DNA from 2 places in the Burkholderia pulmonis genome. Region 1 is predicted to be linked to the other one. Evidence: riboswitches for the same ligand, from Rfam matches in the RefSeq annotation. Region 1 holds a riboswitch; the other holds the start of a gene.
What was found. A riboswitch is a leader RNA that binds a small molecule or an ion and turns the genes downstream of it on or off. The one in region 1 is predicted to bind thiamine pyrophosphate.

Region 1 (4,411 bases):
GCCCGTCAGCGTGATGCATTCCGCACCGGCTGCCGTGCACGCTTGCGCCACGTCGGCGAGCCGTGCCCGTGCCGCCTCGTCCGCACCGCGGGCATGCAGCGCCAGCGCGATGCCGGGCGCCGCGAGCCGCCGTGCGAGCGCCGCGCCGATCCCCGAGCCGGCGCCGGTGATCAGCGCGATGCGTTCGAGGTGCGCGGCGCGGGGGCTCACGCGGCGACCTTGTCGCCGGCGTTCACGCGCTCGACGTTGATCGTGCCGACGTGGAACGCGGCCAGCGACTCGCGGTGCGCGATGCTGACGATCGCGGCCTTCGGCAGTCGTTCGGCGAACAGGTGATAGAGGCGAGCCTCGTTGTCGGCGTCGAGCGCGCTGGTGGCTTCGTCGAGGAACAGGAAGTCGGGCTTGTGCAGCAGCACGCGCGCGCCGGCAAGACGCTGCTGCTCGCCCGGCGACAGCACGCGGGTCCAGTGCGCGGTCTCGTCGAGGCGCTCGACGTAATCCTCGAGGCGGCACGCGCGCAGCGCATCGCGGCACGCTTCGTCGCTGAACGTGTCGGGCGTCGCCGGATAGGTGAGCGCGGCCTTCAGCGTGCCGATCGGCAGGTAGCTCGTCTGCGGCACGAACATCATCCGTGCGCCGACCGGCGCATCGATTGCGCCGTCGCCGAACGGCCACAGGCCCGCGAGCGCGCGCATGAACGTGCTCTTGCCGGAACCCGACTTGCCGATCACGAGCCAGCGCGAGCCGGGCTCGATCGTGAGGCTGCCGATGTTCGCGAGCGCGTTGCCGTTCGGCAGCGCGAGCTTCAGCGACGACGTCGACAGCTTCGCGCCGTCGATGTAGTGCAGGTTGATGCCGCCGTGCTCGGTCGCGGGCGACAGGCTTTCCTTCAGGTGCGACGTGCCCATCACGCGCTTGAATTCGCGCAGACGGTTGACGGTGGCGCGCCATTCGACGAGGGTCGAGTAGCTGTTGATGAACCACGAGAACGAATCGCTGACGGTGCCGAACGCGGACGAGATCTGCATCAGCACGCCGAACGAGAACGCGCCCGCGAAATAGCGCGGCGCGGCGACGACGAGCGGGAAGATGATCGCGATCTGCCCGTAGAAACTCAGCACGAACGTGAGCCGCTTCGTGTACTTCATCACGCGCCACCAGTTGTCGCGGATGCGCATGAAGAGGGTCTGTGCGTTGCCGGTCTCGGTCTTCTCGCCGTCGTAGAACGCGATCTGCTCGGCGTTCTCGCGCACGCGGATCAGCCCGAAGCGGAAATCGGCTTCGACGCGCTGCTGCTGGTAGTTGATCGACACGAGCGGATGGCCGACCTTCTGGATGATCAGCGAGCCGACCACCGCGTACAGCGCGGCCGCCCACACCATGTAGCCGGGGATCGTGATCGGCGTCGCGCCGAGCGTGAACGTCAGCGCGCCGGCGAGCGACCACAGGATCGTGATGAACGACACGAGCGTGACGACCGTCGACAGCAGGTCGAGGGACAGCGCGAGCGTCGTGGTCGCGAACGACTGGAGGTCGTCGGTGATCCGCTGGTCGGGGTTGTCCGCGAGGCGGTCACGCTCGATCCGGTAGAACGCGCGATCGCCGAGCCACTGGCCGAGGAAGCGGTCGGTGAGCCACTGGCGCCAGCGGAAGCCGAGCATCTGCCGCAGGTAGCGGCCGTACACGGCGAGGATGATGAACGCGAAGGCGAGTGCGGAGAACTGCATCAGCAGGTTCGGGAAGTCGTGGACGTCCTTCGACTGCAACGCGTTGTAGAACTGCGCGTTCCACTTGTTGAGCCGGACGTTGATCCAGACCACGCAGAGGTTGATCGCGATGATCGTGACCAGCAGGCCCCACGCGATTTTCCATTCGGACGATACCCAGTAGGGCTTGATGAGGCTCCATGCGGATACCGGGCGCTCGTCCTGCGGCGCGTCGGAGGCGGAGCGGACGGGATCGATCGATTGGGTCATGTGCTTCCTGATGAGTAGCCGGCGCGCGGGCCGGGCGAAGCCGGGCGCGCGCCGCGATACGGCATGCCGGGGCGCGGCGCCGACGGACGGCGGGCGCACGGATGGTCGCCCGCGCGTCTTAAACGGCACTTAAGGGCCGGCGGTGACGCGGCAACCGGCCGCTGGCGGCGGCCGGCCTGCGGGCATTGTGCCAGAGCGGCACGGGCCGACGGCGAATTTGCCGCACGGGGGACAGTTTGCGGCGCTTTCCGCTTTTATGGTCTAATGGCCGACGACGAAACAGGGGTGCTTTGTGGCGCGGCCAGCGGATGTTCCGGGCAGCGCGACGAGGCTGAGAAAAACCCTTTGCACCCGATCCGGGTAATACCGGCGAGGGAAGTTTCTGATCCCGCCGGGCCGCGCTGGCCGCCATCCCACATGGTCAGCGCCCGAGTCCAGCCCGGCCGGCCTTTGCTGCCGGTTTCGTCCTTTTGGGTACGCGCTTTGCGCGTTACGGAAGGAATGATGACCGCACAATCTTCAGTCTTTTGCTTGATTCCCGGCCCGATGTCGCGTGCGTTCGCACGTGGCGGCGCGTGCGCGTCGACGTTCGTCGTGCGCGCCCGCATGGAGGGCGCGCGATGAACCTCCAGGATGCACGGCCCGATTTCGCGGTGCTCGGCGGCGGCCTCGTCGGCCGCCTGATCGCCTGGCGCCTCGCGGGTGACGGACATCGCGTCGCGCTCTACGATCGCGGCGGCCCGGACGGCGAGCAGTCGGCCGCATGGATCGCGGCCGCGATGCTCGCGCCGCTCGCGGAAGCGGCGAGCGCGGAACTGCTGATCACCGAGCTCGGCGCCGCGTCGCTCGCGCGCTGGCCGCAGTGGCTCGCGGAACTGCCCGAGCCCGTCTTCTTCCAGCATCACGGCACGCTCGTCGTCTGGCATCACGCAGACCGCGCGGAGGCGCCGCTGTTCGAGCGGCGCGTGCGTGCGAACGCGCCGGCCGACCTGTTCGACGGCGGCTTCGTGACGCTCGCCGGCGCGCAGGTCGATGCGGCCGAGCCCACGCTCGCGGGCCGTTTCGCACGCGGCCTGCTGCTGCCGCGCGAAGGCCAGCTCGACAACCGCCAGGCGCTGCGCGCGCTTGCCGCGGGCCTCGCCGAACGCGCCGTCGACCTGCACTGGCACGTCGCGATCGACGACGCGAACCTGCCTGCTGCCCATTTCACGATCGATTGCCGCGGGCTCGGCGCGAAACCCGCGCTGCCCGCGCTGCGCGGGATCCGCGGCGAAGTCGCACGGGTGCATGCGCCCGGCATCGGGCTGACCCGGCCCGTGCGGCTGTTGCATCCGCGCTACCCGCTGTACATCGCGCCGAAGCAGGACGATCTCTATGTGATCGGCGCGACCGAGGTGGAGGGCGAGGACATGTCGCCCGTCAGCGTGCGCTCCGCGCTCGAACTGCTGAGCGCGGCGTTCTCCGTGCATCCGGCGTTCGGCGAGGCGCGCATCCTCGAACTCAATGCGCAGTGCCGGCCGACGCTGCCCGATCATCGCCCGGCGGTGATCTGGGACGGCGCGTCGACGCTCGCCGTCAACGGCCTGTACCGGCACGGCTTCATGATCGCGCCGGAAGTCGCGCATGCGGCCGTCTCGTTCGCGCAAGCCGCGCTCGGCGGCGCGTTCGGCGATGCCGACGCGTTCGCCGCGTGGCGCGACGCCGCGCGCTGGCCGACGCTCCTTCATCACCGCAACGACGCGCGCCAGCCGGCCTGACGCGCGCTGCCGACCGAATCCGACCGAGTCTCATGGATATCCAGATCAACCAACAGACCCTGACGCTGCCCGACGGTGCGACGGTGGCCGACGCGCTCGCCGCGTACGGCGCCCGTCCGCCCTACGCGGTCGCGCTGAACGGCAACTTCGTCGCGCGCACGCAGCATGCGGCGCGCGCGTTGACGACGGGCGACAAGCTCGACGTCGTGCACCCCGTCGCGGGCGGCTGAACGCCGCCGGTTCGTCCCCGCTCTTCCAGGAAAACGACATGACGTCCCTCACTTCCGCCGACGCGCTGACGCTGTACGGCGAAACCTTCGCAAGCCGCGTGCTGCTCGGCACGTCGCGCTATCCGTCGCTGCAGTCGCTGTCCGATTCGATCGCCGCGTCGCGCCCCGGGATGGTGACGGTCGCGCTGCGCCGCCAGATGACGGGCGGCACCGCCGAAGCCGGCTTCTTCGACCTGCTCAAGCGGCACGCGGTGCCGCTGCTGCCGAACACGGCCGGCTGCCAGACCGTCGCCGAGGCCGTGACGACCGCGCACATGGCGCGCGAGGTATTCGGCACCGACTGGATCAAGCTCGAGCTGATCGGCGACGACTACACGCTGCAGCCGGACCCGATCGGGCTGATCGAAGCCGCCGCGCAACTGGTCAAGGACGGCTTCAAGGTGCTGCC
Region 2 (4,411 bases), 910 kb from region 1:
TCAGCGCTTCGGTTTCCGACACGCCTTGCTGTGCCGCGAACTCGCGCACGTCCTGCGTGATCTTCATCGAGCAGAAATGCGGGCCGCACATCGAGCAGAAGTGCGCGACCTTCGCCGAATCCTTCGGCAGCGTTTCGTCGTGGAATTCGCGCGCCTTGTCCGGATCGAGGCCGATGTTGAACTGGTCTTCCCAGCGGAATTCGAAGCGGGCCTTCGACAGCGCGTTGTCGCGCACCTGCGCGCCCGGGTGACCCTTGGCGAGGTCGGCGGCGTGCGCGGCGAGCTTGTACGTGATGATGCCTTCCTTCACGTCGTCCTTGTTCGGCAGGCCGAGGTGTTCCTTCGGCGTCACGTAGCACAGCATCGCGGTGCCGAACCAGCCGATCATCGCGGCGCCGATGCCCGACGTGATGTGGTCGTAGCCCGGCGCGATGTCGGTGGTGAGCGGCCCGAGCGTGTAGAACGGCGCTTCCTTGCACCAGTCGAGCTGGAGATCCATGTTCTCCTTGATCAACTGCATCGGGACGTGGCCGGGGCCTTCGATCATCACCTGCACGTCGTGCTTCCACGCGATCTGCGTGAGTTCGCCGAGCGTCTTCAGCTCGCCGAGTTGCGCTTCGTCGTTCGCGTCGTAGATCGAGCCGGGGCGCAGGCCGTCGCCGAGCGAGAAGCTCACGTCATACGCCTTCATGATCTCGCAGATCTCTTCGAAGTGTTCGTACAGGAAGCTTTCCTTGTGGTGCGCGAGGCACCACTTCGCCATGATCGAGCCGCCGCGCGACACGATGCCCGTCATCCGGTTCGCGGTGAGCGGCACGTACTGCAGGCGCACGCCCGCATGGATCGTGAAGTAGTCGACGCCTTGCTCGGCCTGTTCGATCAGCGTGTCGCGGAAGATTTCCCAGGTCAGGTCTTCGGCCTTGCCGTTGACCTTTTCCAGCGCCTGGTAGATCGGCACCGTGCCGATCGGCACCGGGCTGTTGCGGATGATCCACTCGCGCGTTTCATGGATGTGCTTGCCGGTCGACAGGTCCATCACCGTATCGCCGCCCCAGCGGATCGCCCACGTCATCTTGTCGACTTCCTCGCCGATCGACGACGTGACGGCCGAGTTGCCGATGTTCGCGTTGATCTTCACGAGGAAGTTGCGGCCGATGATCATCGGCTCGGATTCCGGGTGGTTGATGTTCGCGGGGATGATCGCGCGGCCGCGCGCGATTTCGTCGCGCACGAATTCCGGTGTGATCTCGGCCAGCGCGTTCGCGCCGAACGCTGCGGCGCCGAACGCCTGGCCCGGGTGCTGGCGGCCCATCATCGCGGCGAGCTTCGCACCGTTCGGGCCGCTCGATTTCAGGCTCTCGAGGTACTCGGCGCGGCGCTGGTTCTCGCGGATCGCGATGTATTCCATTTCCGGCGTGATGATGCCCTGACGCGCGTAGTGCATCTGCGTGACGTTCTTGCCGGCCTGGGCACGGCGCGGATTGCGGTGCAGGCCCGGGAAACGCAGGTCGGCCGTGGCCGGATCGGCGGCGCGTTCGAGGCCGTAATGGCTCGACAGGCCGGAGAGCGTTTCGGTGTCGCCGCGTGCTTCGATCCAGCCCTGGCGCAGCGCCGGCAGGCCCGCGCGGATGTCGATCTTGGCTTCCGGATCGGTGTAGGGGCCCGACGTGTCGTACACGTAGATCGGCGGATTCTTTTCGCCGCCGAAGCCGGTCGGCGTGTCGGCCTGCGTGATTTCGCGCATCGGCACGCGGATGTCGGGCTGCGAGCCGGTGACGTAGACCTTGCGCGAATTGGGCAGCGGCGCGACAGCAGCGGCGTCGACGTGGGCGTCGGCGGACAGAAACTTCGGATTGGCGTTCATGCAATCTCCTGATGTGGGGCGCTAGCTAAGCAGGAGACGAGATTCGTGAGGCGGCGGATTTCGTCAGAGGGATGGCGGCGAAATCCGTACGCTTCCCTGCGCTGGCATTATCCAGATCAGGTTCAAAGGGTATTTCTCACCCGCAATGCCGGTTGTTTGACCGAGCGCATTGCAGGACCCCCGCGTTAGCAAGGGCACACGATACACCGGCTTGGCGACGGTTTCAACCGGGAGCGCAGCGGATGTCGCCTGGCGATCGCCCGATCGCCGCCGCCGGAACGGGCGGGGTGCGCCGCAGCAAGCACCATGGACGAATCGCCTCGCAGCCCGGCCGGAAAAGGTCGTGCGGTGCAGCATCGCGCCCCTTCATTTCAGCCCCCGAAATTTTTTTCGACATCGCTGTCATTTCCGGCGGTGTGCTCCGTCTATTCGGCTCCCAAACCCATGTATCGGAGAGATGTCATGAAAAACGTATTCCTGGTTGCCTGTGTCGCCGCACTTGCCACGATCGCAACGGGCGCGTATGCGCAGAACGATGCGATGTCGAAGGACGGCATGTCGATGTCGAAGGACGCGATGGGCCACGACGCGATGGCCAAGGACGGCGCGATGAAGAAGGACGGCATGAAGAAGCACGCGATGAAGAAAGACGCGATGAAGAAGGACGCGATGGGGCACGACGCGATGTCCAAGGGCGACGCGATGAAGAAGGACGCCATGAGCCCGTCGAACTGACGGATGCGCGCGGGGCGCGGTCGTGCCGGTTGCACGCGCGCGTCCCGTCACGTCGAATCATCCCGGGAGTCTTCATCATGCAAACGGTTCCTGTCACGGGGCGTGCGGGTGCGATACCGCCCGTGCGCCCGATCCATCCGCCGTGGCTGCGTGTGAGCCACTGGCTCAACGCGGTCGCGGCGATCCTGATGGTGCTGTCCGGCTGGCGCATCTACGACGCGTCGCCGATCTATCCGTCGTTCACGTTCGCGCACGGCATCACGCTCGGCGGCTGGCTCGGCGGTGCGCTGCAATGGCATTTCGCGGCGATGTGGCTGCTGGTCGGCAACGGGCTGTTCTATCTCGCGATGTCGATCGCGACGGGGCGCTTCGCGCGCAAGCTTTTGCCCGTCACGCCGGCGTCGGTGTGGCGCGACGTCCGTGCCGCGCTCGGCGGGCGGCTGTCGCACGACGACCTGAGCGTCTACAACGCGGTGCAGCGCGCCGCGTACCTGGTTGCGATCGTCGATCTGGTCGTACTGGTGCTGTCGGGGCTCACGATCTGGAAGTCCGTGCAATTCCCGCTGCTGCGCGAACTGTTCGGCGGCTACGACAACGCGCGCGTCGTGCATTTCTGGGCGATGTCGCTGCTCGTCGCATTCTTTGTCGTCCACGTTGCGATGGCGTTGCTGGTGCCGCGCTCGTTGCTCGCGATGCTGCGCGGTCGCTGACCCGCAAGTCGCGGGCGAAGGAAATCATCATGTCGGAATCCGAAGGAAATCGCGGTGAGCCGCGCTGGACGCTCGACCGGAAGTCGCTCGAGCTCGACGTACGACGCGAGCTCGAGATGCCGTCGCGGCGACTCTTCACCCGGCGCGTGCTGACGCTCGGCGGCCTGACGATGCTGACCGGCTGCACGCTGCAGGACGACGCATCGGTCAACACGTTCCTCGAGAAGGTGTCGCGCATGAACGATCGCGTGCAGGCGTGGTTGTTCAATCCCGACCGGCTCGCGCCGACCTACGCCGAAGCCGACATCACGCGGCCGTTCCCGTTCAATGCGTACTACGGGATCGACGACGTGCCGCACGTCGACGAGTCGACCTACCGCCTCGTGCTGTCCGGCCGCGTGACGGGCAAGCGCGTGTGGACGCTCGACGAGCTGCGCGCGCTGCCGCACGCCGAGCAGATCACGCGGCACATCTGCGTGGAAGGGTGGAGCGCGATCGGCCGCTGGGGCGGCACGCCGTTCGGCGCGTTCCTCGCGCGCGCCGGCGCCGACACGCGGGCGAAATACGTCGGCTTCAAGTGCGCGGACGATTACTACGAAAGCATCGACATGCCGACCGCGCTGCATCCGCAGACGCTGCTCGCGTTCGAGTACGACGGCCGGCGGTTGCCGCCGGAATACGGCTTTCCGATGAAGCTGCGGATGCCGACCAAGCTCGGCTACAAGAACCCGAAGCACATCATGGAAATCTTCGTGACCGACACGTTCCCGGGCGGGTACTGGGTCGATCAGGGATACAACTGGTTCGGCGGATCGTGAGCGGTGCGCGTGGCGCCCGCAGGCGTCACGCGGATTCGCGCACCTGCAGATCGACGCGCAGGCCGACCGCGGCGGCCATGTTCACGAGCGCGTCGAGCCCGAACAGGTTGATCTTGCCGCGCATCAGGTCGGACACGCGCGGCTGGGTGACGCTCAGCTGCTTCGCCGCCTGGGCCTGACTGAGCTCGAGCTGAGCAATGCGCTGCTTGAGCGCGATCATCAGTTCGGAGCGCAGCTTCATGTTCTCCGCTTCGGCCGGCTGGCCCTCGAGTGCGTCCCGGACG

Region 2: another riboswitch for thiamine pyrophosphate. It lies ahead of thiC (phosphomethylpyrimidine synthase ThiC); the one in region 1 lies ahead of AC5LXK_RS01855 (FAD-dependent oxidoreductase).

What each region holds. Positions count from the first base shown of each region.
Region 1 covers NZ_OZ480186.1:394,549-398,959, forward strand. Annotated here, with positions in the region: gene AC5LXK_RS01845 (SDR family NAD(P)-dependent oxidoreductase) at 1-210, opposite strand, end outside; gene AC5LXK_RS01850 (ABC transporter ATP-binding protein/permease) at 207-1,976, opposite strand; TPP riboswitch at 2,248-2,371, shown strand; gene AC5LXK_RS01855 (FAD-dependent oxidoreductase) at 2,597-3,733, shown strand; gene thiS (sulfur carrier protein ThiS) at 3,766-3,963, shown strand; gene AC5LXK_RS01865 (thiazole synthase) at 4,002-4,411, shown strand, end outside.
Region 2 covers NZ_OZ480186.1:1,306,449-1,310,859, forward strand. Annotated here, with positions in the region: gene thiC (phosphomethylpyrimidine synthase ThiC) at 1-1,864, opposite strand, end outside; TPP riboswitch at 1,940-2,056, opposite strand; gene AC5LXK_RS06165 (pentapeptide MXKDX repeat protein) at 2,327-2,599, shown strand; gene AC5LXK_RS06170 (cytochrome b/b6 domain-containing protein) at 2,677-3,309, shown strand; gene AC5LXK_RS06175 (molybdopterin-dependent oxidoreductase) at 3,339-4,127, shown strand; gene AC5LXK_RS06180 (helix-turn-helix domain-containing protein) at 4,153-4,411, opposite strand, start outside.